Regions from separate parts of the Streptomyces sp. NPDC088747 genome, predicted to be linked through region 3. Evidence: riboswitches for the same ligand, from Rfam matches in the RefSeq annotation. Region 3 holds a riboswitch; each other region holds the start of a gene.
What was found. Region 3 has a riboswitch for S-adenosylmethionine ahead of ACIP79_RS26790 (putative leader peptide). Riboswitches for the same ligand answer to the same signal wherever they lie in the genome.
Positions count from the first base shown of each region.

Region 1: it holds a riboswitch for S-adenosylmethionine, as region 3 does, so the genes downstream of both, thrC (threonine synthase) here and ACIP79_RS26790 (putative leader peptide) in region 3, are expected to answer to the same signal.
Region 2: it holds a riboswitch for S-adenosylmethionine, as region 3 does, so the genes downstream of both, ACIP79_RS14135 (aminotransferase class V-fold PLP-dependent enzyme) here and ACIP79_RS26790 (putative leader peptide) in region 3, are expected to answer to the same signal.

Region 1 is NZ_JBIVKZ010000018.1:58,374-68,280, reverse strand. Features, by position in the region: gene otsB (trehalose-phosphatase) at 1-352, shown strand, start outside; gene ACIP79_RS33490 (trehalose-6-phosphate synthase) at 371-1,783, opposite strand; gene ACIP79_RS33485 (glucosyl-3-phosphoglycerate synthase) at 1,861-2,835, opposite strand; SAM riboswitch class I at 3,013-3,160, shown strand; gene thrC (threonine synthase) at 3,178-4,506, shown strand; gene ACIP79_RS33475 (MoaD/ThiS family protein) at 4,579-4,854, shown strand; gene ACIP79_RS33470 (cold-shock protein) at 5,318-5,524, shown strand; gene groL (chaperonin GroEL) at 5,858-7,483, shown strand; gene ACIP79_RS33460 (NADH:flavin oxidoreductase) at 7,768-8,886, shown strand; gene ACIP79_RS33455 (metallophosphoesterase family protein) at 9,324-9,907, shown strand, end outside.
Region 2 is NZ_JBIVKZ010000005.1:169,600-179,506, forward strand. Features, by position in the region: gene ACIP79_RS14125 (rhomboid family intramembrane serine protease) at 1-563, shown strand, start outside; gene ACIP79_RS14130 (Lrp/AsnC family transcriptional regulator) at 560-841, shown strand; gene ACIP79_RS14135 (aminotransferase class V-fold PLP-dependent enzyme) at 893-2,254, opposite strand; SAM riboswitch class IV at 2,445-2,561, opposite strand; gene trpD (anthranilate phosphoribosyltransferase) at 2,703-3,767, opposite strand; gene ACIP79_RS14145 (cytochrome bc complex cytochrome b subunit) at 3,922-5,571, opposite strand; gene ACIP79_RS14150 (Rieske 2Fe-2S domain-containing protein) at 5,568-6,635, opposite strand; gene ACIP79_RS14155 (c-type cytochrome) at 6,635-7,441, opposite strand; gene ACIP79_RS14160 (heme-copper oxidase subunit III) at 7,506-8,126, opposite strand; gene ACIP79_RS14165 (hypothetical protein) at 8,314-8,715, shown strand; gene ACIP79_RS14170 (Ig-like domain-containing protein) at 8,826-9,907, opposite strand, start outside.
Region 3 is NZ_JBIVKZ010000012.1:160,339-170,245, reverse strand. Features, by position in the region: gene ACIP79_RS26805 (SpoIIE family protein phosphatase) at 1-516, opposite strand, end outside; gene ACIP79_RS26800 (peptidoglycan-binding protein) at 887-1,612, shown strand; gene ACIP79_RS26795 (glutathione S-transferase family protein) at 1,626-2,399, opposite strand; gene ACIP79_RS26790 (putative leader peptide) at 2,492-2,557, opposite strand; SAM riboswitch class IV at 2,594-2,739, opposite strand; SAM riboswitch class IV at 3,003-3,117, shown strand; gene ACIP79_RS26785 (putative leader peptide) at 3,192-3,281, shown strand; gene ACIP79_RS26780 (LLM class flavin-dependent oxidoreductase) at 3,358-4,605, shown strand; gene ACIP79_RS26775 (NtaA/DmoA family FMN-dependent monooxygenase) at 4,624-6,012, shown strand; gene ACIP79_RS26770 (LLM class flavin-dependent oxidoreductase) at 6,009-7,196, shown strand; gene ACIP79_RS26765 (LLM class flavin-dependent oxidoreductase) at 7,210-8,337, shown strand; gene ACIP79_RS26760 (homoserine O-acetyltransferase) at 8,402-9,547, opposite strand; gene ACIP79_RS26755 (bifunctional o-acetylhomoserine/o-acetylserine sulfhydrylase) at 9,553-9,907, opposite strand, start outside.

The sequences.
Region 1 (9,907 bases), on a different contig from region 3:
GTTCGAGGCGCTGCGGGGGCCGCTGACGGAGCTGGCGGCCCGGCACGGTCTGATCGTCGAGCCGGGCCGCATGGTCCTGGAGCTCCGCCCGCCGGGGATGGACAAGGGCGTCGCCCTGCTCGACCACGTCCGCGAGACGGGCGCCGAGGCCGTCCTGTACGCGGGCGACGACCTCGGCGACCTCCCCGCCTTCGCGGCCGTCGAGGTACTCCGCTCCGTGGGTGTTCCGGGCCTGCTGGTGTGCAGCGGCAGCTCCGAGGTGGCGGAACTGGCGGAGCGGGCCGACCTGGTCGTGGACGGCCCCGCGGGGGTCGTACAGCTGCTGAGGGCCCTGGCGGCGGAGCTCTCCTAGGCCACTCCTGGGCCACTCCTAGACCTTGTTCTCCAGCTCCCGGAGCTGTTCGAGGAACCACTGGGCCGGGGGCAGTGCCGTCGCCGCGGCGGCCAGGCGTTTCGTGCGTTCGGCCCGCTCGCCGGTGCCCATGGACAGTGCCTCGTGCAGTGCCCGCGCGGTGCCGACCACGTCGTACGGGTTCACCACGATCGCGTCGTCGCCCAGCTCCTCGTACGCCCCCGCCTCCCGGGACAGCACCAGCGCGCATCCCTCGTCGGAGACGACGGGCACCTCCTTGGCGACGAGGTTCATGCCGTCCCTGATGGGGTTGACGAGGGCGACGTCGGCGAGCCGGTAGGCGGCGAGGGAGCGGGCGAAGTCGTCCTTGACGTGCAGGACGACCGGGGTCCAGCCGGGCGTGCCGTAGGCGGAGTTGATGTCGTCGGCGACCCGCTGCACCTCGGCGGTGTAGTCGCGGTACACGGCGAGGTCCTGCCGCGAGGGGTAGGCGAAGGCGACGTGCACGACGCGCTCGCGCCAGGACGGCTGGTCCTCCAGGAGCTGCCGGTAGGCCCGCAGGCCGCGCACGATGTTCTTCGACAGCTCGGTGCGGTCGACCCGCACGATCGCCTTCCGGCCCTCGCCGATCTGCTCACGCAGTGTGACCATCCGTTCGGCGACGTCCGCCTCGTGCGAACGCTCGCGCAGGAAGTCGCCGTCCGCGCCGAGCCCGTGCACGCCGACGCGGGTGTCCCCGAGGCCGCCGACGACCTCCTCGGCGCACGCGGTGAACGCGGACGCCCAGCGGTGGGTGAGGAAGCCGAGGCGGTCGGCGCCGAGCATGCCGCGCAGCACCTGCTCGGCGATGTCGTCGGGGAGGAGGCGGAAGTAGTCGACCGGCGCCCACGGGGTGTGCGAGAAGTGGCCGATCCGCAGGTCGGGACGGAGCTCCCGGAGCATGCCGGGGACCAGCGTCAGGTGGTAGTCCTGCACGACGACCACGGCACCCTGCGCCGCCTCGTCGGCCAGGGCCTCGGCGAAGGCACGGTTGTAGGCCTCGTACGACGCCCACTGGCGCCGGAACTCCACGTCGAAGACCGGCTCCAGCGGCGTCTGGTAGAGCATGTGGTGGACGAACCACAGCACCGAGTTCGCGATGCCGTTGTAGGCGTCCGCGTGCGTGTCGGCGTCGATGTCCAGCATCCGTACGCCGTCCTCGCCGACCCCGCGCCGCACCGCCTCACGGTCCCCTTCGCCCAGCGCGGAGCACACCCACAGGGCGCCCGCGTCCGGGCCGATCGCCGACAGCCCCGAGACCAGCCCGCCGCCACCCCGCCTGGGGTGCAGCGAGCCGTCCTCGTGGACGTCGTAGGAGACGGGGCCGCGGTTGGACGCGACGAGGATCCGATGGGAACCCTGCGGAGATGCGGTGGAAGCCGTGGAAGCCATACGCCTCAACCTAGCCCGGCCCGGAAACGCTCAAACGTACGGACGGGGTACCGCGAGGACGTATTCGGCCCCCGGGATCACGCCGCTCTGCGCGCCTGGTACTCCGAGATCTCCGCCATCGGAGGCCGTTCCTCCGTATCGACGGAATAGGTGCGCGGCTCGAAGCCCGACTCGCCCCGTTCGAACTGGGTGAGGGCCGGACGGATGAGGTGGCCGCGGGCGAGCCGGAGCTGCGCGGTGCGGTAGATCGCGGCGGACATCCGGCCCAGCGCCTGGCCGTCCTGGTGCCGGTGCTTGCGGACGCCGACGTCGACCTGGGCGAGCGCGTCCAGGCCCACCAGGTGCAGGGCGTCGACGAGCATGCCCAGTTCCACGCCGTATCCGACGGGGAACGGCAGCTGTTCGAGGAGCGAGCGGCGGGCCGCGTACTCGCCGCCGAGCGGCTGGACGAATCCGGCCAGCTGCGGCCAGTGCATGTTCAGCAGGGGGCGGGCCATCAGTTCGGTGACACGGCCGCCCTGGCCGGCCGCCGTCCTGCCGGAGGAGGGCTCGCCCGGCAGGTTCAGCGGGCGGTCGTACATCGCCTTGACCAGATCCACGCCCGGATCGGTGAGGAGCGGCCCCACGATCCCGGTGACGAAGTCCGAGGAGAACTCCTTGAGGTCCGCGTCGATGAAACAGACGATGTCGCCGCTGGTCACGAGGAGTGACCGCCACAGGACCTCGCCCTTGCCGGGCACGGCCGGGATGCGGGGGAGTATGTCGTCCCTGTGGACGACCCGGGCGCCGGCCGCGGCGGCGACCTCGGAGGTGCGGTCCGTCGAGCCCGAGTCGATGACGACGATCTCGTCGACGAGGGGGACGTTCCGGGTCATCAGGTCGCGGCGGATGACGGAGACGATCTCCCCGACCGTCTTCTCCTCGTTGAGGGCGGGGAGGACCACGCTCACCGTGGAATGGGTGGAGCGTTTCGCGGCGATGAGTTTCTTGAGCGGGCGGTCACTCACGGACCAGGAGCGCGTGCTCAGCCAGCGCTCGACGTCTTCCAGCACGTGCGGCTCTCCCTTGCGTTCATTGGGATGCTTGTGCCCGTCGCCGCGCCGGCAGGGGGTGTCTCCGGCATCTCGCGGTTCGGACGGCTCTCTCCACCATCCAGGCCTTCGGTTACAGTCTTGAACAACGCTGATGACCATCGCATGTCGGGGGTCGTTGAGCGTACAACTGAATACCGCTCATCCAGAGGGGCAGAGGGATACGGCCCGTTGAAGCCCCGGCAACCCTCCAGCTGGTTCTTGTCACGTCGACGTGGTGAGGCTCCCGGCTCGGGAAGGTGCCAAATCCGTCTCACGGCGAAGTGCGTCGTGAGGAAGATGAGGAGAAAGGGCCTCGCCTCCATGGCTGCGCAGACTGTCGCAAGCACCACCGCGAACACCACGAACACCGTGACCTCCCCGGATTCCGCGAACTCCGTCGATCTGGGCCCCGCCGCCGCGCTTTCCTGCCGCGAGTGCGGCCACCGAGTGCCCCTCGGTCCGGTCTTCGCCTGCGAGGAGTGTTTCGGACCGCTGGAGATCGCGTACGACTTCTCCTCCTACGAGACCGAGGACCTCCGCAAGCGCATCGAAGCGGGCCCGGCAAACATCTGGCGTTACGCGCCGCTCCTGCCGGTACCGGCGGACGTCGCGGAGAAGCCGAACATCAACCCCGGCTGGACCAAGCTCGTCAAGGCCGACAACCTGGCGCGCGAGCTGGGCGTCAACCCGGGCAGGCTCTTCGTCAAGGACGACTCGGGCAACCCGACGCACTCCTTCAAGGACCGCGTCGTAGCCCAGGCCATCGAGGCCGCCCGCGCCTTCGGCTTCACCACCCTCTCCTGCTCCTCCACCGGCAACCTCGCCGGCGCCGTGGGCGCAGCGGCTGCCCGCGCCGGCTTCCGCTCCTGTGTGTTCATCCCGCACGACCTGGAGCAGGGCAAGATCGTCATGGCCGCGGTGTACGGCGGGGAGCTCGTCGGCATCGAGGGCAACTACGACGACGTGAACCGTTTCTGCTCCGAGCTGATCGGCGACCCGGCCGGCGAGGGCTGGGGCTTCGTCAACGTCAACCTGCGGCCGTACTACGCGGAGGGCTCCAAGACCCTCGCGTACGAGATCTGCGAGCAGCTCGGCTGGCGGCTGCCCGACCAGCTGGTGGTCCCGATCGCCTCCGGCTCCCAGCTCACGAAGATCGACAAGGGTCTGAAGGAGCTGATCGAGCTCGGCCTCGTCGAGGACAGGCCGTACAAGATCTTCGGTGCCCAGGCCGAGGGCTGCTCGCCGGTGTCCGTGGCCTACAAGGCCGGCCACGACGTCGTACGGCCCCAGAAGCCCGACACCATCGCCAAGTCGCTCGCCATCGGCAACCCGGCCGACGGGCCCTACGTGCTCGACATCGCGCGGCGCACGGGCGGTGCTGTGGAGGACGTGGACGACGAGCAGATCGTCGAGGCGATCAAGCTCCTCGCGCGGACCGAGGGGATCTTCGCCGAGACGGCGGGTGGCGTCACGGTGGGTGTGACGAAGAAGCTGATCGAGAACGGTCTGCTCGACCCGACCCTCACCACCGTCGTCCTCAACACCGGCGACGGTCTCAAGACCCTGGACGCGGTGGCCTCGGACACCGGGCTCACCGCGACCATCCGCCCGAACCTGGACTCCTTCCGCGAGGCCGGCCTCGCGTCCTGAGCGGGGGCGTTCCGCTGGAATGCCGTATCAGCACCGCGCCCATGGGCCCGTAAACCTGACCGGAGGTCAATCGTGAGCGTCAACGTCCGCATCCCCACCATCCTGCGCACCTACACCGGCGGCAAGGCCGAGGTGCCCGCCGAGGGCGGCACCCTCGGCGAGGTGATCGCCGACCTGGAGCAGAACCACACCGGCATCGCCGCGCGCGTCCTGGACGACCAGGGCAAGCTGCGCCGCTTCGTCAACGTGTACGTGAACGACGACGACGTCCGCTTCGAGCAGGGCCTGGAGACGGCGACGCCGGACGGCGCGGGCGTCTCGATCATCCCGGCCGTCGCGGGCGGCTGACCCCTGCTGACACTGAGTAATCGCCGTTACCTTCGGTAATGGTAATTACCGAGAGTTCATCGAATTGCCCCCTCCGTGAGAGAAGCGGAGGGGGCAATTCTGTATGATTGAGCGCGGTACAGTTGGGGAAGCTGCTTCGCTTTCGAGTCGGTTCCATGCCGGGTGCATATGAGTCCTCGCGTGACGCCCGACAAGAAGCAGCCAATGTACCCCGTATATTTGAGCCGTTTATGGCATTTATGGGGCCCGACTTGCCCGGAATCTTTGCGAATTCTCCGGATATTCCCGATCGGTCTTGCCCAGAATTCTCGTCCGATTGACCTGTTGCAGAGGGCAGTTGGACGGATACATTCAGCCGCGGTCGACGCGTTCCGGCGCACACCCCCAATCCTTGGGGGGTGAGGTCTGACCCGGGCCCGCGAAGTGCGGTCCTGTGCAAGGGCCAGTAATAGGGGAGTTAGGCATGGCTCAGGGCACCGTCAAATGGTTCAACGCGGAGAAGGGGTACGGCTTCATCGCGGTCGACGGTGGTGCGGATGTATTCGTCCACTACAGCGCGATTCAGATGGACGGCTACCGCACCCTTGAAGAGGGCCAGCGGGTCGAGTTCGAGATCTCGCAGGGCCAGAAAGGGCCGCAGGCGGACATGGTCCGGCTGGCGACCAGCTGAAGCACGCGCCGACTGATAGCTCTGTTCGACGTGACGAAGGGCTCGTGTCCCCGGCAGGGGGCACGAGCCCTTCGGTCTGTCCGGCCTCCGCCGCCCCTCGCGCCCGTGTGCGCCCCCCGCTCCACCTGCGGATCTTCCGGAGCCGCTTGCACTCGGTAGGGGCGAGTGCTAATCATTGGCGTTAGCACTCTGAAGGTGAGAGTGACAACGAGGACCGGGTCAGTGAGGCCCGCAGGCCAAGTGGGGCAAGGAACCACGCGGCACGCAGGCCGTCCGTCGCGGGCGCGGGCGCGGTCCGGAGCAATCCACCCCAGTCCGGGAGGACCACTTCACATGGCCAAGATCATCGCGTTCGACGAGGAGGCACGGCGCGGTCTCGAGCGCGGGATGAACCAGCTCGCCGACGCCGTCAAGGTCACCCTTGGCCCCAAGGGCCGCAACGTCGTCCTCGAGAAGAAGTGGGGCGCCCCCACGATCACCAACGATGGTGTTTCCATCGCCAAGGAGATCGAGCTCGAGGACCCGTACGAGAAGATCGGCGCCGAGCTGGTCAAGGAAGTCGCCAAGAAGACGGACGACGTCGCCGGCGACGGTACGACCACCGCGACCGTTCTGGCGCAGGCGCTGGTCCGCGAGGGCCTGCGCAACGTAGCCGCCGGTGCCAACCCGATGGCCCTCAAGCGTGGTATCGAGAAGGCCGTCGAGGCCGTCTCCGGTGCCCTCCTTGAGCAGGCCAAGGATGTCGAGACCAAGGAGCAGATCGCTTCCACGGCCTCCATCTCCGCCGCCGACACCCAGATCGGCGAGCTCATCGCCGAGGCGATGGACAAGGTCGGCAAGGAAGGCGTCATCACCGTCGAGGAGTCCCAGACCTTCGGTCTGGAGCTGGAACTCACCGAGGGTATGCGCTTCGACAAGGGCTACATCTCGGCGTACTTCGCCACCGACATGGAGCGTATGGAGTCCGTCCTGGACGACCCGTACATCCTGATCGCCAACTCGAAGATCGCCAGCGTCAAGGACCTGCTCCCGCTCCTGGAGAAGGTCATGCAGTCGGGCAAGCCGCTGCTGATCATCGCCGAGGACGTCGAGGGCGAGGCTCTGTCGACGCTGGTCGTCAACAAGATCCGTGGCACCTTCAAGTCCGTCGCCGTCAAGGCTCCGGGCTTCGGTGACCGCCGCAAGGCCATGCTCGGCGACATCGCCATCCTCACGGGCGGCGAGGTCATCTCCGAGGAGGTCGGCCTCAAGCTGGAGAACGCGGGTATCGACCTGCTGGGCCGTGCCCGCAAGGTCGTCATCACCAAGGACGAGACGACGATCGTCGACGGCTCCGGCTCCGCCGACCAGGTCGCCGGCCGGGTCAACCAGATCCGCGCCGAGATCGACAACTCCGACTCGGACTACGACCGCGAGAAGCTCCAGGAGCGTCTGGCGAAGCTGGCCGGCGGCGTGGCCGTCATCAAGGCCGGTGCCGCCACGGAGGTCGAGCTCAAGGAGCGCAAGCACCGCATCGAGGACGCCGTTCGCAACGCGAAGGCGGCCGTCGAGGAGGGCATCGTCGCCGGTGGTGGCGTGGCTCTCATCCAGGCTTCCTCGGTCTTCGAGAAGCTGGAGCTCACGGGTGACGAGGCGACCGGCGCCAACGCCGTGCGGCTCGCCCTGGAGGCCCCGCTCAAGCAGATCGCCGTCAACGGCGGTCTCGAGGGTGGCGTCATCGTCGAGAAGGTGCGCAACCTGCCCGTCGGCCACGGCCTCAACGCCGCGACCGGTGAGTACGTCGACATGATCGCCGAAGGCATCATCGACCCGGCGAAGGTCACGCGCTCTGCCCTGCAGAACGCCGCGTCCATCGCCGCGCTGTTCCTCACCACCGAGGCCGTCATCGCCGACAAGCCGGAGAAGGCCGCCGCGGGCGGCGCTCCGGGCGGCATGCCGGGCGGTGACATGGACTTCTGATCCACCTCGGGGCTCCGGCCCCCGGTAGATCACCGTCCTTCGTACCGAGGGCGGCACCCCTTCTCCCAAGGGGTGCCGCCCTCGGGCGTTTCCGTTTCCGTGATCACGTCGGGGAGTGACCTGGATCACATGACGGTTGCCCCGGGGTCGGAATGCGATGACGGGGGGACCGGTTGACGCTCTTGAAGCGAGTCAATGCACGTGCACATATCCATCACATGTACCTATGCACGAGCATCTCGCGCCGACCGGCTTCCGACCGACTCTCCCCCAGGAGTACTCACGTGACACTCGCCCCCTCGCGCGCGGCCCAGATCCTGTCCCGCCCCCTCGCCCTCAACGGCCTGACCGTCCCGAACCGGATCGTCATGGCGCCGATGACCCGCCAGTTCTCCCCGGGCGGCATCCCGGGCGAGGATGTCGTGTCGTACTACGCCCGCCGCGCCGCCGCGGGTGTGGGCCTCATCGTCACCGAGGGCACGTACATCGGCCACGAGTCGGCCGGGCAGAGCGACCGGATCCCGCGTTTCCACGGCGAGGAGCAGCTCGCGGGCTGGGCGAAGGTGGCGGAGGCCGTGCACGCGGCGGGCGGGAAGATCGTGCCGCAGCTCTGGCACATCGGCATGGTCCGCAGCGCGGGTGAGCCGCCCTTCGCGGAAGCCCCCGCGGTCGGCCCGTCCGGCCTGCGGATCAACGGCACCGCCGGTGAGGGCAGGGAGATGACCCAGGCGGACCTGGACGACGTCATCGCGGCGTTCGCCGAGGCCGCGGCGGACGCCGAGCGCATCGGCTTCGACGGTGTCGAACTGCACGGCGCGCACGGCTACCTGATCGACCAGTTCCTGTGGGAGGGCACCAACCGGCGCACCGACGCGTACGGCGGTGACCTCGTCGCCCGTACGAGGTTCGCGACCGAGATCGTCGCCGCGGTCCGCGCCGCGGTCTCCCCGTCCTTCCCTGTCCTCTTCCGGTACTCGCAGTGGAAGCAGGAGGCCTACGACGCCCGCCTCGCGGAGACGCCCGAGGAGCTCGGCGCCCTCCTGTTCCCGCTCGCCGAGGCCGGAGTGGACGCCTTCCACGCGTCGACGCGCCGCTACTGGCTCCCGGAGTTCGAGGGCTCGGACCTCAACCTGGCGGGCTGGACGAAGAAGCTGACGGGCAAGCCCGCCATCACCGTCGGGTCGGTCGGCCTCGACGGCGACTTCATCAGCGGCTTCGCGGGCGAGGGCGCCGCGGCGGCCGGCCTCGACAACCTGCTGGACCGCCTGGAGCGCGAGGAGTTCGACCTCGTGGCGGTCGGCCGCGCGCTGCTCCAGGACCCGGAGTGGGCGGCGAAGGTCCTGGACGGCCGACACGGCGAACTGACCGCGTTCGACCCGGCGGCCATGGGCTCGCTGAGCTGACTCCAAGGCTCCGCCGCTTCCGGCTCCGCCGACGCTCCCGACTCGTCCGGGGCCCGCCTTGTCCGGGGCCCGCCTCGTCCGGTTCTCCCGGCCCTTCCGGCGCCCCGGCACCGCCGGTTGTTCCAGCACCGCCGGTTCGCTTCCCGTGCTGCCGGTTCTGTCGGGGTCCCCGTTGCTCCCGGGGCTCTCAATTCCTCCAAGCGCCCCGGCGTTGCCGGTTCCCTTCCCGTGCTGCCGGTTCTGTCGGGGCCCCCGTTCCTCCCGGGGCCCTCAACGCCTCCGGGCACCCCGGCGCCGCCGGTTCCCTTCCCGTGCTGCCGGTTCTGCCGGCGCTCCCCGCTCCTCCCGTGCCCGCCCTCGGCTCATCCACCTCCTCCGGAGGGCAGGGGCGAGGGCGTGCTCTGGTTGCCCGGACCGGTGGCCGCTAGCTTCGGAGCATGCGGATACTGCATCTGTCGGACACCCACATAGAACGTACGGACGCTCCCAACGCGGCCGGCGTCAACGCGAGCGAGTCGTTGCGGCTGCTGCTCACCGATCTGCGGCACCAGCGGGGCGTCGACGCGATCGTCGTCAGCGGTGACGTGGCCAACGACGGTGCCCCGGAGGCGTACACGGCCGTCCGCGAGACGTTGAGCGAGTTCGCGCTCCGGGAACTCGGCGGGAACATCCCGGTCTTCTACAGCACCGGCAACCACGACGAGCGCCAGGCCTTCGGCAAGGTGCTGGGCAGCGGCCACCTGGACGCGGACGGCACGGACCGCGCCGAGGCGGTGATGGACTCCGCCGACTCCGAGCGGGCGGCGGTGAGCACCGTCGACGGTTACCGCTTCGTCACCCTCGACTCGCTGGTGCCTGGCATGGTGCACGGGCACCTCGGCGGCGCGCAGCTCGACTGGCTCCGTGAGGTCCTGCGGACACCGGCGCCACGGGGCACGGTCCTGGTCTTCCACCACCCGCCGATCACCCTGGACGTCCCCACCCAACGGGCCTTCGGCCTGCGCAACCCGGCCGAGCTGGC
Region 2 (9,907 bases), on a different contig from region 3:
GGTTCCGCCGCTGGGGTGTGGTGCCGGTGGAGCTCCTCGGCGGGGCCCCGCGCGCGTGGCTCACCCCCGCCACGGCGCAGTTCATCCACGGCGGCTGGCTCCACCTGCTGGGCAACATGCTCTTCTTCTACGTCTTCGGGGTGATGACCGAGGAGCGGATGGGCCATGTGGAGTTCGCCCTCTTCTATCTGGGCTGCGGCTGTCTCGCCCTGGTGGGCTACGCGGTCGCCAACGCGGAGTCCGAGCAGACCCTGGTCGGCGCCTCCGGCGCGATCTCCGCGGTGCTCGGGGCGTTCCTCTACCTGTTCCCCAAGGCCCGGGTGACCAGTCTCTTCCCGTTCCTCTTCTTCCTGCCGCTGCGGTTCCCGGCCTGGCTGGTGCTGCCCTTCTGGGTGGCTCTCCAGTGGCTGGCGGCGAGCCGGGTCTCCGCGGGCCCCGGGGTCGCCTATCTGGCCCACCTGGTGGGCTTCTCCCTCGGCTTCGCCTACGCGTGGGTGCGTTTCGGCCGGACGACTACAGTGAAAGCCCCAGCAGTGGCCCCCGAGGGAGAAAACCAGCCGTGATCACCGCGATCGTTCTCATCAAGACCAGCGTGGACCGGATCCCCGAGATCGCGGAGTCGATCGCCGCCCTCGAAAGCGTCAGCGAGGTCTTCTCCGTCACCGGCACGTACGACCTGATCGCGATGGTCCGGGTGAAGGCGCACGACGATCTGGCGGACGTCATCCCCGGCAGCATCAGCAAGATCCCGGGCGTCGAGGGCACGGACACCCACGTGGCCTTCCGCACGTACTCCCAGCACGACCTGGAGGCGGCGTTCGCCATCGGCCTGGACGGCTGACGGCCGCCTCCCGGTGCGGGCCGGGCCGTCTCCCCCGTCACGGCCCGGCGGTCACACGGCGGGGACGCAACGCCCGCCCTCCGTACGGTAGTTCCACTTCGCGCCGTCCCGGACCAGCTCCCCGACCGCCCGCACGAACCGCTCGACGTGCTCGTCCGGGGTGCCCGCGCCGAAGCTGACCCGGATGGCGTTGAGGGACTTCTCGCCGGGCGCCGCCTCGGGGGCGCCGCACTCCCCCTGGGTCTCCGGGTCGCTGCCGAGGAGGGTGCGCACCAGCGGGTGGGCGCAGAACAGGCCGTCGCGCACCCCGATGCCGTACTCGGCGGAGAGCGCGGCCGCGAAGTGCGAGCTGTTCCAGCCCTCGACGACGAAGGAGATGACGCCGACCCGCGGGGCGTCGTCACCGAAGAGGGAGAGGACCCGGACCTGCGGGACCTCGGCGAGGCCCGCGCGGACCGTGTCGATCAGGTGCCGCTCACGGGCCACGAGCCTGTCGAAGCCCTCGTCGGTGAGGGCCTTGCAGGCCGACGCGATGGAGTAGACGCCGATCACGTTCGGCGAGCCGGCCTCGTGCCGGGCGGCGGTGTCGTGCCACTCCACGTCCACGCCGCCGTCCACCCGCCGGCTGACCTTGCGGCTCGCTCCCCCGCCGGCCAGGTACGGCTCGGCCGCGCGCAGCCAGTCGGAGCGGCCCGCGAGGACGCCGGAGCCGAAGGGTGCGTACAGCTTGTGCCCGGAGAAGGCCACCCAGTCGACGTCGAGGTCGCGCACCGACACCGGCTGGTGCGGGACGAGCTGCGCGGCGTCGAGAACGATGCGCGCGCCGTGCGCGTGGGCCGCGGCGGCCAGCTCACGCACCGGCCACAGCTCACCGGTGACGTTCGAGGCACCGGTCACGCAGACGAGGGCCGGCCCGCGGGGGTCGCGCTCGGTGAGGGCGCGCTCCAGGGTCGCGACGGCCTCGTCCGGCGTACGGGGGGCGTCGAGGTAGGTCACCCGCGCGTCCCGCCAGGGCAGCAGCGAGGCGTGGTGCTCGGTCTCGAAGACGAAGACCTGGCAGTCCGCCGGCAGGGCGGCGGCCAGCAGGTTGAGCGAGTCGGTGGTCGACCGGGTGAACACGACCTGGTCGTCGTCCCGGCAGTCCAGGAACCCGGCGACGGTCTCACGGGAGTTCTCGAAGAGGTCGGTGGAGAGCTGGGACAGGTACCCGGCGCCACGGTGCACGCTCCCGTAGTACGGGGCGTACGCGGCCACGTCGTCCCAGACGCGCTGGAGGGCCGGGGCGCTGGCGGCGTAGTCGAGGGCCGCGTAGGTGACCTCGCCACCGGTGACCAGCGGGACGGTGACATCCCCGCCCAGAACGGGCAGAGGGGAACAAACGGCCTGGTCGGCGGCAGCGGTGGAGACAGACATGGCGAGCTCCTGTGAGACGCGGGGGGACCGCGCGAGACCGGTCCGCGACAGGGGCGGGGCTCAACGCGGGAAAGGGCGAAAACGGGTACGCGGAATAGGGGCTCTACGCCCTATCGCATTCGCTTGCTCACAGAAGGCTCCCTCGAACACCAGGACCCCTGGGCCGTACACCACTCAGAAGAGGGCGAGGGGTCCGCGCTTGCCGCAGACCTCGCTGCCTACGGCCTGGTCTTCACCCGGGGCACCCCGCCACGGACGGAGGGTTGCCGGACAGTCGGCCGGGGCCTCATGACTGTCACTCATGACCTGCCGAAAAACCTACGCGACCTGATCGCGACCGCGCAACCCGTGTCCGGATCCCGGAACAGGGAGACGGCGAGGGACCGGACCTCATCGGCCCGGCCCTTCGAAATGCCTGCGCGCAGGCCGCCGCCGCATCCAGGAGGCGCTACGCGTTGGTGGCCGCCACCCACCGCTCCAGCGTCCGCTTGGCCGCCCCCGAGTCGATGGCCTCCGCCGCCTTCGCCATCCCGGCACGGATCTGCCCGGCGAGCGGCCCCTCGCCCGGCGTGAGGGCCACCAGGGCCGCCGCCGAGTTCAGCAGTACGGCGTCCCGCACGGGCCCGGTCTCGCCGTCCAGGAGCCGGCGCGCGACGTCGGCGTTGTACACGGAGTCCGCGCCCCGCAGTGCCTCGATCGGGACGAGGTCGATGCCGACGTCCCGGGGGTCGAAGGACTCCTCGGTGACCTTTCCGTCCCGTACGACCCACACCCGGGAGGTGGAGGTGATCGTCAGCTCGTCGAGCCCGTCGTCGCCGCGGAAGACCAGCGAGGAGTTGCCCCGCTCGGCGAAGACGCCCGCGACGATCGGCGCCATGCGCGGGTCCGCGACTCCGACCGCCTGGGCCCGCACCCTCGCCGGGTTCGTCAGCGGACCGAGCGCGTTGAAGACGGTCCGGATGCCCAACTGCCCGCGCGCGGCGCCCACATGACGCAGCGCCGGGTGGAACTTCACGGCGAAGCAGAAGGTGATCCCGGCCTCCTCGGCCACCTCCGCCACCCGCTTCGTCGTCAGCTCCAGATTGACCCCGAGCTTCTCCAGGACGTCGGACGCCCCGGAGGCGGAGGAGGCCGCCCGGTTGCCGTGCTTGACGACCTTCGCGCCCGTTCCGGCGATGACGATCGCCGACATGGTGGAGATGTTGACGGTCTTGGCCCCGTCCCCGCCCGTACCGACGATGTCGACGGTCCGGCCCGGCACCTCGATGACGTTGGCGTGCTCGTACATCATCCGTACGAGCCCGGAGATCTCCTCGACGGTCTCCCCCTTGGCCCGCAGCGCCACCGCGAACCCGGCGATCTGGGCGTCGGTCGCCTCACCGCGCATCATCAGGTTCATCGCCCAGGCGGTGTCGTCCGCGCTCAGGTCACGGCCGTCGAGCAGGCCGTTCAGCAACCTGGGCCAGGAACGGTCCGCCGCGGTGTCGCCGCCGGCGGGGTTCACAGCGCTCATGGTCGCTCCTGGGTTCTCGGAGAGGTGCGCGGGCGGGCTCGCCCCGGCACGTGGGAAGGAGTCCACCCTATCCAGCCCCGGAGAGGGCAAAGAGCCCCGTCCATGCAATGGACGGGGCTCCTGCCGTGGCGATCAGCGAGGATCATGCGGGTGATCAGTGGTGGCCGTGGCCGCTCGTGATCTCCTTGTACTCCTCGACGGTGGGCTTGGGGATCTGGTTGTCCTCCCCGTAGTAGCCCTTGCTGAGCTTGGCGCGCAGCTTCTGCGCACCCTTCACCTTGCGCTCGACACCGTTCTCGTCGACCGGCGGACCGATCTCGGCAGGCTTGTACTGCTCGTGCGCGGTGAGCGTGTGCAGCGACTCCTGGCTGAGCGGCTCGTGGATCTCGATGAACTCACCGTGCGGCAGGCGCTTGATGATGCCCGACTCGCGGCCGTGCAGCACCTTGTCACGGTCCCGGCGCTGGAGGCCGAGGCAGATCCGCTTGGTGGCGATGAACGCGAGCACCGGAGCGACGAAGAACGCGATCCGTACGAACCAGGTGATCGTGTTGATCGACAGGTGGAAGTGTGTGGCCCAGAGGTCGTTCCCACCACCGATCAGCAGGACCATGTACCAGGTGATCCACGCGACACCGAAGGCCGTACGGGTCGGGACGTTGCGCGGGCGGTCCAGGATGTGGTGCTCGCGCTTGTCGCCGGTGACCCAGGACTCGATGAACGGGTAGACCGCGATCGCGACCAGGACCAGCGGGAAGATGATCAGCGGGACGAACACACCCAGGACGAGCGTGTGCCCCCAAAGGTTGATCTCCCAGCCCGGCATGACGCGGATCAGGCCCTCGGAGAAGCCCATGTACCAGTCGGGCTGGGCGCCCGTAGACACCTGGTCCGGCCGGTAGGGGCCCATCGTCCAGATCGGGTTGATCGAGGCGATGCCCGCGATGATCGTGATGACACCGAAGACCAGGAAGAAGAAGCCGCCGGCCTTCGCGGTGTAGACCGGGAGCAGCGGCATTCCGACGACGTTCTTGTTCGTCTTTCCGGGGCCCGCGAACTGCGTGTGCTTGTGGTAGAAGACCAGGATCAGGTGGGCGACCACCAGGCCGAGCATGATGCCCGGCAGCAGCAGGACGTGGATCGAGTAGAAGCGGGCCACGAAGTCGCCGCCCGGGAACTCGCCGCCGAAGAGGAAGAACGAGAGGTACGTGCCCACGATCGGCACGGACAGGATCGCGCCCTCCATGAAGCGGACACCGGTGCCGGAGAGCAGGTCGTCAGGGAGCGAGTAGCCGGTGAACCCGGTGAACATGCCCAGGACGAACAGCAGGAACCCGAAGAGCCAGTTGACCTCGCGGGGCTTGCGGAACGCACCCGTGAAGAACACGCGCATCATGTGCACGAACATGCCGGCGAGGAAGATCAGCGCCGCCCAGTGGTGGATCTGCCGGATCAGCAGACCACCGCGCACATCGAAGGAGATGTGCATGGTCGAGTTGAACGCCTCGGACATCAGCTGGCCCTGCAGCGGGATGTAGCTGCCGTGGTACTCCACCTCGTTCATCGACGGGTGGAAGAACAGCGTCAGATACACACCCGTGAGGATGATGATGATGAAGCTGTAGAGGCAGATCTCGCCCAGCATGAAGGACCAGTGGTCCGGGAAGATCTTGCGCATGTTGGTCTTGGCCAGGCCGTAGATGCCCAGCCTGCCGTCGGCCCAGTCGGCGACCCGCTCGCCCGCGGGTGCCTTCTTCCGCGAGTTCGCGTCGACCGGGTCGGCAGTGTTCGCAGCAGTACTCATCCGCGCTCCCAGAAAGCAGGACCGACGGGCTCGTCGAAGTCGCCGAGCGCCTCGAGATAGCCCTCAGCGTTCACACCGATGCGCAGCTGAGGCAGGGCGTGACCCGCCGGGCCGAAGATCACTCGGGCACCGTCGGCGAGGTCGAAGGTGGACTGGTGGCACGGGCAGAGGACGTGGTGCGTCTGCTGCTCGTACAGGGAGATCGGACAACCGACGTGGGTGCAGATCTTCGAGTAGGCCACGATGCCCTCGTGCGACCACTCGAGCTCGCGCTTGTCCTTGATGTTGTCCGGCTGGAGCCGGACGATCATCAGGGCCGCCTTGGCGATCTGGACCTGGAAGTCCTCGTCGTGCTCCTCCAGGCCCTCGGGCTTGGCGAAGGTGAGCGAGCCGACGACGACGTCCGAGGGACGCAGCGGCTCGTTCGTGTTCATGTTGACGAGCTGCAGACCCTTGCGCCACATCGTGTGGCGAAGGCTCGTGCCCGGCAGCGGACCGAGGTCGCGCAGCAGCACGACACCGGAGAGCGGGACCAGGGCCAGCGCGCCGAACATCGTGTTGCGGATCAGCTTGCGGCGGCCGAGCGCGGACTCCTTGGCACCCTGCTTGAAGTCGGCCATGACCTTGGCCTTGACCTCGGGCGGCGCCTCGATCGCGTGACGCTCGTCGGCGATCTCCACGTCGGACATCAGGGTGCGGGCCCAGTGGACCGCGCCCGCTCCGATGGAGAACAGCGCGACGCCGAGCGTCACACCCAGCGCGAAGTTGAGCGCGCTGACGTGTCCGATCGGGAAGATGTAGACGCCCTTGTCCTCGGGGATCGCCACGTACGAGGCGATGAATCCGACGGTCGCGGCCATCGACAGCGTGAACAGGAAGGCGACGACACGCTCGGAGCGCTTTGCGGCCCGCTCGTCGATGTCCTGGACGCGGTGCTCGTGGGGCGGCAGCCCCGGGTCGGCGAACGGATCCTGCTCGTTCGCGACCGACACCGCACCGTGTCCGTGGTCGTCGGTGGCCCGCTCTGCGGGCAGGTTCTCTTCTGGAGTGTCTTGGCTACTCATCACTTCTTGGCCTTTGCGGTCCGAGCGGCGACCCAGACGGCGACAGCGATCAGGGCGCCGAGTCCGAAGATCCAGGCGAACAGGCCTTCACTGACCGGCCCGAGGCCGCCCAGGCTGAGCCCGCCCGGCTCCACGGTGTCGTCACCGTTGACCGCGTGGAGGTACGCGATGACGTCCTTCTTGTTCTGCTCCGACATGATCGTGTCGGGGAAGGACGGCATGTTCTGCGGGCCGGTCTGCATGGCCTCGTAGATGTGCTTCGGAGTAACACCTTCCAGGTCCGGCGCGAACTTGCCCTCGGACAGCGCACCGCCCTTGCCGGTGAAGTTGTGGCACTGCGCGCAGTTGGTACGGAAGAGTTCCCCACCCTTGGCGATGTCCGCGCCCTCGGGGCTGACCTGGTTCTCGGTCGGCACGGAGGGACCGGCGCCCAGCGAGGCGATGTACGCCGCGAGCTGGTCGATCTCTGCCTGGGAGTAGATGTTCTTCTTCTTCGGGATCTGCGCGCCCGGCTGCTGGGCCGGCATGCGACCGGTGCCGACCTGGAAGTCGACGGCGGCTGCGCCCACGCCCACCAGGCTCGGACCGTCGGAGCTGCCCTGACCGCCGGTTCCGTGGCAGCTTGCGCAGCCCACGGCGTAGAGCTTCTTGCCCTCGTCGATGGCAAGGGACTGGGCGGTTTCGTCGGCCTGCGCCTGGCTCGCGGGTGCGAACGCGGCGTACAGCCCCCCGGTGGCCGCCAGCGCGAGGAGTAGGACGACGACCGCCGCCAGCGGATGGCGTCGTCGTGCGGAGAGCTTTTTCACGGATTACCCCGGTGTCAGGATCTTCTGCGTCGGTGCTTCTGGATGTTTCGGGCGGTGGGCCCGATTACTTGATCAGGTAGATCGTGGCAAAAAGGCCGATCCAGACGACATCGACGAAGTGCCAGTAGTAGGACACGACGATGGCTGCGGTTGCCTGCTCATGGGTGAACTTCCTGGCCGCGTAGGTGCGGCCGAGGACGAACAGGAAGGCGATCAGACCTCCCGTCACGTGCAGGCCGTGGAAGCCGGTGGTCAGGTAGAACACCGAGCCGTACGGGTCGGAGGAGAGCGAGAGCCCGTCCTTCTTGACCAGCTCGGTGTACTCGAAGATCTGACCGCCGATGAAGATCGCACCCATGATGAAGGTGACGATGAACCACATCCGGAGCTTCTTCACGTCACCGCGCTCGGCGGCGAACACGCCGAGCTGGCAGGTGAGTGAGGAGAGCACCAGGATCGTGGTGTTCGTCGCTGAGAACGGAATGTTCAGCGACTCGGCCATTTCCTTCCAGTGATCCGGCCCGGTCACCGATCGCAGGGTGAAGTACATCGCGAAGAGGGCCGCGAAGAACATCAGCTCGGAACTCAGCCAGATGATGGTTCCGACGCTGGTGAGGTTCGGCCGATTGACCGACGGGTGCGCGTGCCCGGTTTCTACTGTCGTTGCTGTCGCCACGACCGACATTATGTCGGTCGCTTATCCCGCCCTCACCCCGGGGGGTGCCGTTCGGAGTGTTGATGGGGTGTGTCCAGCCCAAATGGCCCATCGAAGGGCTGTCCGAACCGGTGTTGACGAGGTGTCCGGAGGAGTAGCATCCGCGCAGCGGACACTGTCCGTCCCGTCTCGATGACACCGACGTCTCGGAGGAAGAATGCAGCCGACCGCCACGGTGCTGGTCTACAGCGACGACTCCAACACCCGGGAGCAGGTGCGGCTCGCGACAGGCCGCAGGCCGGCAGTCGACGTCCCCCTGGTCGAGTTCGTCGAGTGCGCGACGCCCGCCGCCGTCCTGACGGAGCTGGACAAGGGCGGGATCGACATCTGCGTGCTGGACGGCGAGGCCGTGCCGATGGGCGGCATGGGTGTCTGCCGTCAGATCAAGGACGAGATCTTCGACTGCCCGCCCGTCCTGGTGCTGATCGGACGCCCTCAGGACGCCTGGCTGGCCACCTGGAGCCGTGCGGACGCCGCGGTGACCTTGCCGGTCGATCCGGTCGAGTTCGCCGCCGAGCTGGCCGCTCTGCTGCGCCGGAAGGCCCTCGCGGGCACCTGACGGCCCCGCCACGCGCGCCGTCCGGCGACCGCGGGCCGTACGCGGCCCGCGGCGCCCGCCCGGCCGGTCCGCGTACGTCACAGCCCCGCGCCCCGGACGGGACGCGGCTCTCACGCCGACTCGGGACGCAGGCGGGCCCGTTCCGCCTGGCTCGGCCCGTCGGGGGCTCCGTCGACCAGGGCGCTGCCGGTGCGCCACTTCTTCCAGTCGACGTTCCAGTCCCCGAAGCCGTTGCCGAAGGGGTCCATGTCCTCGCCCTGCGAGTTGACGACCTTCACGATGTCGCCCTCGCGGACGTTCTCGAAGAACCAGGCGGCGTTGTCCGTGCTCATCCCGGTGCAGCCGTGGCTGACGTTGGCGGACCCCTGCGAGCCGGTCGACCAGGGCGCGGCGTGCACGTACTCGCCGCTCCAGGTGACCCGCGTCGCGTAGTACACGGGCAGGTCGTAGGAGTCCGCGGAGCCCTCGGCGATGCCGACGCTGGTACCGCGCATCCGTACGAAGTACTCCTTGCCGAGCACCACCTTGACGCCGTTGCGGGTGTCGAAGCCGGGCTTGCCCGTGGTGACCGGGATCTCCTTGATCGCCTCGTCGTTGCGGAAGACCGTCATGGTGTGCGCGGAGGCGTCCGTGACGGCGACGAGCCGGTCGCCGATGGTGATGTCCAGGGGCTTCGCGTCGCCGCCCCACAGGCGTTCCGCGATCTTGATGCCGCCCATGTTGCTGTGGGCCCGGACGGTGGCCTGCGTGGGCCAGTACTCCTTGGGGCGGTAGTGCAGCGTCTTGTCGTCCACCCAGTGCCAGGCGCCCTCGACGGCGGGCTTCGAGTCGACCTTGAGGGCGCGTTCGACGACCGCGCGGGCCGCCCTGTCCTTGACGGGGGCGCTGAGTTCGGCCGTGACGGGCTGGCCGACGCCGTACTTGCCGGCCTTGGGCCCGAAGGTCACGTTCAGCCGCTTCTTCGTCGTGGGCGTACCGGTGTCGAAGGCGAGGACCTTGCGGCCGGGGGCGCCGTCCTCGTTCTCGGTGCTGACGCGCACGGTGTAGCGGGCTCCCGCGGCCAGCGGTGAGGTGCTGTGCCAGCGGCCTCCGTCGGCGGAGAGTTCGCCCGCGACGTAGCGGCCGGACGCGTCGGTGGCCGTCACGTCGGTGATGCGCCCCTCGTCACCGTCGACGGTGAACTCCAGGGGCA
Region 3 (9,907 bases):
CGCCTCGATCAGCTCGGCGTCGAGACCCGGCTGCACATCGGCGAGCCTGCGCCCCAGGCGCCGGGTTGGCGGGCCGCCGCCGAACTGCTCCAGCGCGGTGTTGGACCACACGTACCGCAGGTCCGTGTCCAGAATCGCTATGCCCACCGGCGAACGCGAGGTGATCCGCTCCAGCACCGACCGGCTCATGTCCCAGCCCCGGCCGTCCGCCAGCTCGGCCAGGAGCACCACCCAGCGCGCCGGGCCGCCGCCCGCCCGCAGGGGAACGACCCGCACCATCAGCCTCAGCGGGTGCCCGTCGCGGTGCAGTGCGGAGAGAAGCCCGGCCCAGCCGCCGTCGCCGCGGCACCGCTCGGCCAGCTCCGGGACCCGCGCCGCGTCCTCGGGAATCAGCAGGTCGGCGGCGGGCCGTCCGAGCACTTCCCCGGAGGTGTAACCGAGCAGCCGTTCGGCGTCCGCGGTCCAGCTGGTCACCGCCCTGCGGGCATCGAGCAGCAGGGGCACGGCGTCAGCCATGTCGAAGCGCTGCCGGGCCGCCACATCCCGTTCCTTGCTCGAAGCCACCGCGACCCTCTCCGCTCTCCGAAGGTGGTCCTACCCCCTCGCAGCCATTCTTCACGTTGTACGACTGTCGCGCGGGCTTTAGTGAGACGCACGGTGGAGCAGATGAGGGCGGAACACGGCTTTCGCTCGGCTATCGAGGTATCCGCGCCACTCCATGTCAGTCACTCTCCGTGACTGTGTAGGGATGTGCTTGCGCGCGGCCCCCGCGTGCCCGCTGCCGAGCGCCGGGCGGAGAGAGGGGCCACGGCTGAACTCCCGTGCCGATGGCTCCGTATCTCTCCACAGGGATGGCGGGAGACCGCGCGCACGGAAGGAGAGCAGTGTGTCGACACCGCCCGAAGGCGGGCAGCCTACGCGCCGCCCGGCGCTCGAACCCACCTATGTCCAGCGCCGCCGCCGGACCGAGGCACTCGCGGACCTGCTCAGGGAGTTCCGTGAGGATCAGCAGAACGCCGACTCCGGCGAAGGCTATGAGTCGATCAAGCTGTCGCCGACGTGGGACAGCGAGACGGAGGAGTTCTCGCCGGTCCTGTCGGGCGAGGACTACACGGCCGGTGGCGAGCGGCCGAAGGCCGCGGCACGGCCGAAGCCCGCGGAGCCGAGACGTGAACCGAGCAGGCCGCGCTCACTCTCCACGGGCCTCTCCCCAGGGCAGCGCCGGGCCGCGGTCGCCGTCGCGGTGGCGGCGGCAGCGCTGACCGGATTCGGCCTGGCCATGCTGCTCCCGGGCGACGGTGGGGACGGCGGCGGTCCGTCGTCGGCCGCCGCCCCGTCCGCGACGGCGCCTGTCGCCCAGGACCCCTCCCGCGCGGCCGACCCGGACGGCCCCGGCACTCTCCGGGAGGGTGACAGCGGCCCCGAGGTGACGGAGCTCCAGGAACGGCTCCTCGGCATCCCGGACGTGTACCGGAGCGGCGGCACCAGCGGCACCTACGACCCCACGCTCACCGCCGCGGTGGCCCGTTTCCAGCTCTGGTACGGGATCCGGGGCGACGAGACGGGCGTCTACGGCAACGACACCCGGGCCGCCCTGGAATCCCGCACGTGACGACAGGGCGGCTTCACAGACTCCGGTGGAAGGCGGGGTGCGCGTCGAGGCGTCGCACGTAGTCCTGGAGGAGCGGGTACGCGGACAGGTCGTCCGTCGCCTCCAGTTGGACGAGGGCGACCCAGAGGTCCACATCCGCCGCGGTCAGGTCCTTGCCCAACGCGTACGGACCGGCGGCCAGTTGGCGATTCAGCAAGTCAAGTGCCGCCGACCGCACGGCTGATGGCGTACCCGGCGTCAGCTCCCGGTCCAGTAGGTCGCGCAGGTCGTCGACGTCCGCGGCCAGTTCCGGCGGGCGGAGCGGGGAGTTGTGGGATCCGGCCCCGTCGGTGAGGAGGTCGCCGAGGTCGCGCAGGATGTCCGGCGTGTGGTTGCTGACGACGCGTCCGCTCCACCGGTCGCACAGGGCGGGCGCGGTCAGCGGGCCGTCGTAGTGGTGCCAGGTGGCCTCGTACGCCCCGCGCAGTGCGGCGAACGCGGTGGGGGTGTCGGCGGGGAGCGCCACCAGCGTGGTGGCGACCGAGTCCCTGAGGCCCAGCAGGCCCAGAGTGATCGAGACACGCAGCGAGAGGGGACAGCGCGCCGACAGGTAGAGCTCGTAGCGGTGCGGCGCCGGGTAGAAGCCGCCGGCGAGGCCGACTCCGATGCGGCTGCGGAAGCGGTGCGGGCGGGCGGACGGCGCGGCGGAGATCCGGGGGTGGGGGATCGCCTCCAGCGAGCCGGGAACGCACGAGGTCGGGGTACAGGAGGTGCCGGTGTTTGAGGCGTGCGACATTGTCTCGGACATGACTCTCCATGGGGCGAGGAGGCCACGGCCACCTTGTGGGCACCGCGGCGGAACGGAGTGACTGCGCTGCTTACCGGTCCGGATCGCTCGGACTAGTACGCGCTGGAGACACGCAACAGATCGATGTGCAGGCGCCTCGTCAAACCGCTCTTCGTCATTCCCACCGGTTCCGCACTCGGGGCTCGCGAGACGCGAGACCACGCTTGTCCCGCCGCACCGGCGGAACCCGGTCGTCACCCGGGGCACCCCGTCGCGGTGGAAGGGTTGCCTGCCAGCGAGCCGGGGCCGATGACCTCACGGACAGGGAGAACCTGCCCGAAGGGCGCTGACAATCGTGACCGTCCCCGACAGTGTCGGCGCGCTCCGTGAGGCCGTCAAGAAGGCCTTCGCCGCAGTCTCACCAGATGGTCATCAGGTCTGTCGCAACCGCCACTTGAGAGGTGGAACAGGCGTGTCAGCGCCCTGATATGCGACGCGGAACAGATCGCGCGGCCCAGTGGTTGTCGTTGTCGAGGGCACGCGGCGAAGTGTGCGGCGAGTGTGAGAACGGGCATGATCCCCGGGCATTGCGCACCGCTGTGGCCTCCCGTAACGTCCACAGCAGGTTATGAGCGTCAGCGTCAAGCCCTGGCTTGCTGACCGGCAACCCTCCTCCGCGGCGGGGTGCTCCAGGTGACGACCAGGCGGCACCCGTCCCGTGGTTCCGCAAGCGCGACGCCGGCGCGGCCCCTGGCCCGCCGAGCCGAAAGGGTGGAGGTGACCGACGTGTGGGACGCACTCCGCCTCCATGTCATGGTCCTCGCCCCGCGTCGGCGCGTGCATCTCCACACCCGGCCGCACATCGACCTCCAGCGCGTGGCCGGCGCGCTCTGTCGTCCCTGACCCGTCACCCAGCCGCCGCACCCTCCGCACCGAGGCCCGGCGATCTCGTACGGTCGATCAGGAAGGCACCCTTCTCGTGTCCTCGTCACCTTCGTTGCCCTCGTCCTCCTCCCCTTCCTCCGCCCCGCTCCACCTGGCCGTCGCCCTCGACGGCGCCGGCTGGCACCCCGCTGCCTGGCGCGAGCCGGTGGCCCGCCCCGACGAGCTGTTCACCGCCGGGTACTGGACGGACCTCATCACCGAGGCCGAGCGCGGTCTGCTCGACTTCGTGACCATCGAGGACGGACTCGGCCCCCAGTCCGCCCGCCTCAGCGAACCGGACGCACGCACCGACCAGGTGCGCGGCCGGCTCGACGCCGTCCTCATCGCCGCCCGCGTCGCGCCGTTGACCAGCCACATCGGCCTGGTGCCGACCGTTGTCACCACCCACACGGAGCCCTTCCACACCTCCAAGGCCATCGCCACGCTCGACTACGTGAGCACCGGCCGGGCAGGCCTGCGCGTCCAGGCCTCGGCGCGGCAGAATGAGGCCGCGCACTTCGGACGCCGTTCGTTCCCGAAGCTCCGCATCGAGGACCTGGAGACCCCGGCGCTACGGGAGTTGCTCGTCGACCTCTTCGAGGAGACCGCCGACTACGTCGAGGCGGTGCGCCGGCTGTGGGACAGCTGGGAGGACGACGCGGAGATCCGCGACGTCGCCACCGGCCGCTTCGTCGACCGCGACAAACTCCACTACATCGACTTCGAGGGCAGGCACTTCAGCGTCAAGGGCCCCTCGATCACCCCCCGTCCGCCGCAGGGGCAGCCCCTGGTCACCGCACTCGCCCACGAGTCCGGGACGGGCGCGCCGTTCCGGCTCCTCGGCCGCAGCGCCGACCTCGGATACGTCACTCCGCACGACGCCGAGCAGGCACGCGCCGTCGTCGCCGCCGTATGCACGGAACAGGCGGCCGCCGGACGCGCCGAGGAGCCGTTGCACCTCTTCGGGGACCTGGTGGTGTTCCTCGACGACGACCCCGCCGCCGCGACGGCCCGCCGGGAGCGCCTCGACGCCCTCGCGGGCTACCCGTACACCAGCGACGCACGGGTCTTCACCGGAACACCCGTCCAACTGGCGGACCTGCTCCAGGAGTTGCGCGAGGCCGGGCTGACCGGCTTCCGGCTGCGCCCCGCCGTCGCCGGCCACGACCTGCCGGCGATCACCAGGGGCCTGGTCCCCGAACTCCAGCGGCGGGACGCTTTCCGGCGCTCGTACGAGGCCGACACCCTGCGCGGGCTGCTCGGACTGGCCCGCCCCGCCAACCGCTACGCCGCCCACGTCTGAGCCGGAGGGACCCCACTCATGAGCAGGTCGACCGACAAGCCGCTCAAGCAGATCCACCTCGCGGCACACTTCCCGGGCGTCAACAACACCACCGTGTGGAGCGACCCCGAAGCCGGCAGCCACATCGAGTTCAGCTCCTTCGCGCACTTCGCGCGGACCGCCGAACGCGCCAAGTTCGACTTCCTCTTCCTCGCCGAAGGCCTCCGACTGCGCGAACAGGGCGGCAAGATCTACGACTTGGACGTGGTCGGACGGCCCGACACCTTCACCGTCCTCACCGCGCTCGCCGCCGTGACCGAGCACCTCGGCCTGACCGGCACGATCAACTCCACGTTCAACGAGCCCTACGAGGTGGCACGCCAGTTCGCGAGCCTCGACCACCTCTCCGGCGGGCGCGCCGCCTGGAACGTCGTCACGTCCTGGGACGCCTTCACCGGCGAGAACTTCCGCCGGGGCGGCTTCCTCCCGCAGGAGGAGCGGTACTCCAGGGCCAGGGAGTTCCTGGCCACCGCCAACGAACTGTTCGACTCCTGGCACGGCGACGAGATCATCGCCGACCGGGGGAGCGGCACCTTCCTGCGCGACGCCCAGGCCGGGGCCTTCGTGCACAAGGGGCAGCACTTCGACATCCAGGGGCAGTTCAACGTGCCGCGCAGCCCGCAGGGCCGCCCGGTCGTCTTCCAGGCCGGGGACTCCGACGAGGGACGCGAGTTCGCCGCCGCCGGCGCGGACGCGATCTTCAGCCGGTACAGCACCCTCAAGGAGGGGCAGGCGTTCTACACGGACGTCAAGGGCCGACTGGCCCGCCACGGCCGCACCCACGACCAGTTGCTGATCCTGCCCGCCGCCACCTTCGTGCTCGGCGACACGGACGCCGAGGCGGAGGAGATCTCCCGCGAGGTGCGCCGACTGCAGGTCAGCGGCGCCACCGCCATCAAGCACCTCGAGTTCGTCTGGAACCGCGACCTGTCCGCGTACGACCCGGAAGGACCGCTCCCCGACATCGACCCGGACCTCGGCGAACACACCATCGCCCGGGGCCGCGCCCAAGTGCGCATGTACCGCGACCCGTTGGCCACGGCCAGGGAATGGCGGGAGCTCGCGGCCGCCAACAAGTGGTCGATCCGCGACCTCGTCATCGAGACCGGCAACCGGCAGGCGTTCGTCGGCTCCCCGGCCACCGTCGCCCGGACCATCGACGACTTCGTCCAGTCGGACGCGAGCGACGGCTTCATCCTCGTCCCGCACATCACCCCGGGCGGCCTCGACTCCTTCGCCGACACCGTCGTCCCGCTGCTCCAGGAACGCGGCGTCTTCCGTACGGAGTACGAGGGCACCACCCTGCGCGACCACCTCGGCCTGGCCCACCCCGACGCCGACGCGCCGTCCGAGCGAGCCGCCTCGTGAGGTTCCTCGCGATCACCCTGATCGTGCACGCGCCGGACCCGGTGACCGGCGTACGCAAGCCGACCCACGCACGATTTCGCGAAGTGATCGACAACGCGCTGCTGGCGGAGGAGCTGGGCTTCGACGGGTTCGGCGTGGGGGAGCGCCACGAGCGGCCGTTCATCTCCTCCTCGCCGCCCGTCGTCCTCAGCCACCTCGCCGCCCTCACCTCGCGCATCCGCCTGTTCACCGCGGTCACCACGCTCAGCCTGCTGGACCCGGTGCGCGCGTACGAGGACTACGCGACCCTGGACCATCTGTCCGGCGGACGACTTGAGTTGATCATCGGCAAGGGCAACGGAGCCGCCCAGCGGGAGCTGTTCCACGTCACGCCCGAGGACCAGTGGGAGCGCAACGCCGAGAGCTACGAGGTGTTCCGGCAGATCTGGCGGCAGGACAAGGTCACCGCCGCGACCCGCTTCCGCCCCGCGCTGAGCGGGGCGGAGGTGTGGCCCCGGCCGTTCCAGCAGCCCGTCCGGGTCTGGCACGGCAGCGCGACGAGCAAGGAGTCGGTGGACCTCGCCGCCCGCTACGGTGATCCGCTGTTCTCGGCGAACGTCACCAACCCGATAGAGCCGTATGCCGAGTTGATCAGTTACTACCGGGAGCGGTGGGAGCACTACGGCCACGATCCGGCCCGGATCGCGGTCGGCGCCGGGTCGGCGGGCTACTACGCCGCCCGCACCTCGCAGGAGGCGGTCGCCGCCTACCGGCCCGTCTTCGAGGGGCAGTTGGCGTTCCAGAAGGCGCTGGGCCTGGAGCCGGTGTTCCCGACCCTGGAGGACTTCGTGGAGCGCAGTTCGGCGCTGATCGGCAGTCCTCAGCAGGTGATCGAGAAGGTGCACCGCTACCACGAGCGGTTCGGGCACACCGTGCAGCACCTTCAGGCGGACGCGAGCGGCCTGACCGGGGCCCAGCACCGCGCCTCCCTCGAACTCTTCCAGTCCGACATCGCGCCCGTGCTGCGACGCGAGATTCCCGAACCGCCGTTCGCGTGGGGACCGGTGTTCGCCGAGGCGCCGCCGGCCTTGTCACCGGTCACGTCCGTGCCGACGCCGGAGCGGGAGCCGCAACAGCAGCCGCAGCCGGGGCCCCGTCCGGCGTCGTCCCCGTCCCCGTCCCGTCCCGCACCCGCCGACCGCTGAGGAGCCCCGTTCCATGTCAGACATCCCCCTCGGCGTCCTCGACCTCATCCCCATCTCGTCCGGCTCGAACGCGACCGAGGCACTGCGCAACTCCATCGATCTGGCCCAGCGGGCGGAGCGGTCCGGCTACGCCCGCTACTGGTTCGCCGAGCACCACCTCAACCCGGGCGTGGCAGGCACCTCACCGGCGGTCGTCCTCGCCCTGACCGCCTCCGCGACCTCCACGATCCGGCTCGGTTCCGGGGCCGTGCAGCTCGGTCACCGCACCGCTCTCGCCACGGTGGAGGAGTTCGGCCTGGTCGACGCGTTGCACCCGGGTCGCCTGGACCTGGGGCTCGGCCGTTCGGGCGGCCGTCCGCCGGCAGGACCGGCCACCCCGTCGACGACCGCGACACCGGTCGTCGACGGCCGGACCCCGAACGGGCTGCGGATCCCCCCGCGGTTCTCCTTCGAGCACCTGCTCGGCTCGCCCCGCGTCGCGCTCCACCAGAAGCTGCTCCAACTGCCGAACGCCGAGTCGCAGGACTACGGCGAGCAGATCGACGACGTCCTCGCGCTGCTGGCCGGCACCTACCGCTCCGCGGACGGCATCGAGGCGCACGCCGTGCCGGGCGAGGGAGCCGACGTACAGATATGGATCCTGGGCAGCAGCGGCGGACAGAGCGCCGACGTCGCGGGCCGGAACGGACTGCGTTTCGCCGCGAACTACCACGTCAGCCCAGCGACGGTGCTGGAGGCGGCGGAGGGGTACCGGGCGGCCTTCCAGCCGTCCGAGGTGCTCGACAAGCCCTACGTCAGTGTCTCCGCGGACGTCGTCGTCGCCGAGGACGACAGCACCGCACGCGAACTCGCCACGGGCTACGGGACATGGGTCCGCAGCATCCGTACGGCCGAGGGGGCGATCGAGTTCCCGACACCCGAGCAGGCCCGAGCCCATGTCTGGACCGACGCCGACCGCGCGCTGGTCCAGGACCGGCTCGACACCCAGTTCGTCGGCTCCCCGGGGCACGTCGCCGACCAGCTGGAACAACTCCAGGAGGCCACCGGCGCCGACGAGTTGCTCATCACCACCATCACCCACGGCCATGCCGACCGGGTGCGTTCCTACGAGCTGTTGGCGCAGGAGTGGCGGCGCAGGTGACACCGCCGCACAGGGTTGTCGGACCGTCCGCCGGACGGTCCGACACCAAGCCCCGCCAGGGACTTCAGCTCTCGAGAAGTTCGCTCACGAGCCCGGCGACCTGCTCGACCTCGATGAGGAAGCCGTCATGACCGTACGGCGACTCGATCACCCTGAGGTGGTCGGCGCGAGGGATGCCCGCCGCCAACTCGGCCTGTTGGGAAGGCGGATAGAGGCGGTCGGAGGAGACTCCGGCGACCAGCGTCCTGGCGGTCACCCGGCGAAGGGCGGCGCTCGCCCCACCCCGGCCGCGGCCGATGTCGTGGGTGTTCATCGCCTCGCTCAGCGCGACGTAACTGCCCGCGTCGAAGCGGTGGACCAACTTGGCGGCGTGGTGGTCGAGATAGGACTCGACCTGGTAGCGGCCACCGTCCCACGGGTCCTCCGAACCCTGCGGCGAGCGTCCGAAGCGGGCCTGTAGTTCGGGCTCGCTGCGGTAGGTCATGTGGGCGATGCGGCGCGCCAGCCCGAGTCCCGCGTGCGGGCCGAGGCCGGGCTCGGCGTCGTGGTAGTCACCGCCGTGCCAGCGGGGGTCGTCGCGGACGGCGTGCGACTGGACTTTGGCCCAGGCGATCTGCTCCGCGCTCGCCGCCGCCGTGGTGGCGAGCAGCAGCAGCGCGTCCGTGCGCTCCGGGTACGACACCGCCCACTCCAAAGCACGCATCCCACCCATGGACCCGCCGATGACCAGGGCCCAGCGGTCGATGCCCACGGCCTCGGCCAGGTCGGCCTCCACCGCCACCTGGTCACGCTGTGTCAGGCGGGGGAAGGCGCCGCCCCAGGGGCGTCCGTCGGGGCGGGGTGAGGCCGGCCCGGTGCTGCCCTGGCAACCGCCCAGCACGTTCGGCGCGATGACGAACCAGCGGTCCGTGTCGAGGGCGAGGCCCGGTCCGACGAGCCCGTTCCACCAGCCGGGCGTCGGATGACCTGGCCCGGCGGATCCGCTGACGTGACTGTCACCGGTGAGTGCGTGCAGCACCAGCACGGCGTTGGAACCGTCCGGCGCCCGCTCGCCCCACGTCTCGAACGCCACTTGTACGCGCGGCAGTTCACCGCCCGCCTCCAGCGCCAGCGGCTTCTCCCGGATGTGCCATTGCCGGCGTCCGGGCGGGTCCCCCTCCCGCCAGGCCCCGGAGGCCGGCGGGAGGGGGACCGCGGAGGGCGTCGGCACGGTGCTCAGGACGCGCCCTTGGCCGCGCGGAAGCCTGCCTCCAGGTCCGCCTTGAGGTCGGCGAGGTTCTCGATCCCGACCGACAGCCGTACCAGTCCGGGGGAGGTGCCGGTGGCCGTCAACTGTGCCTCGTCCAGCTGGCTGTGGGTGGTGGACGCCGGATGGATGATGAGGCTGCGGACGTCACCGATGTTGGCGAGATGGCTGAACAGTTCGACCGCGTCCACGAAGCGCTTGCCCGCCTCTACGCCGTCCCGCAGTTCGAAGGCAAGTACGGCACCCGCGCCGCGCGGGAGATAGCGTTGCCCGGCCTCGTACCACCGGTTGGACTCCAGCCCCGGATAGTGGACGGCGGCCACC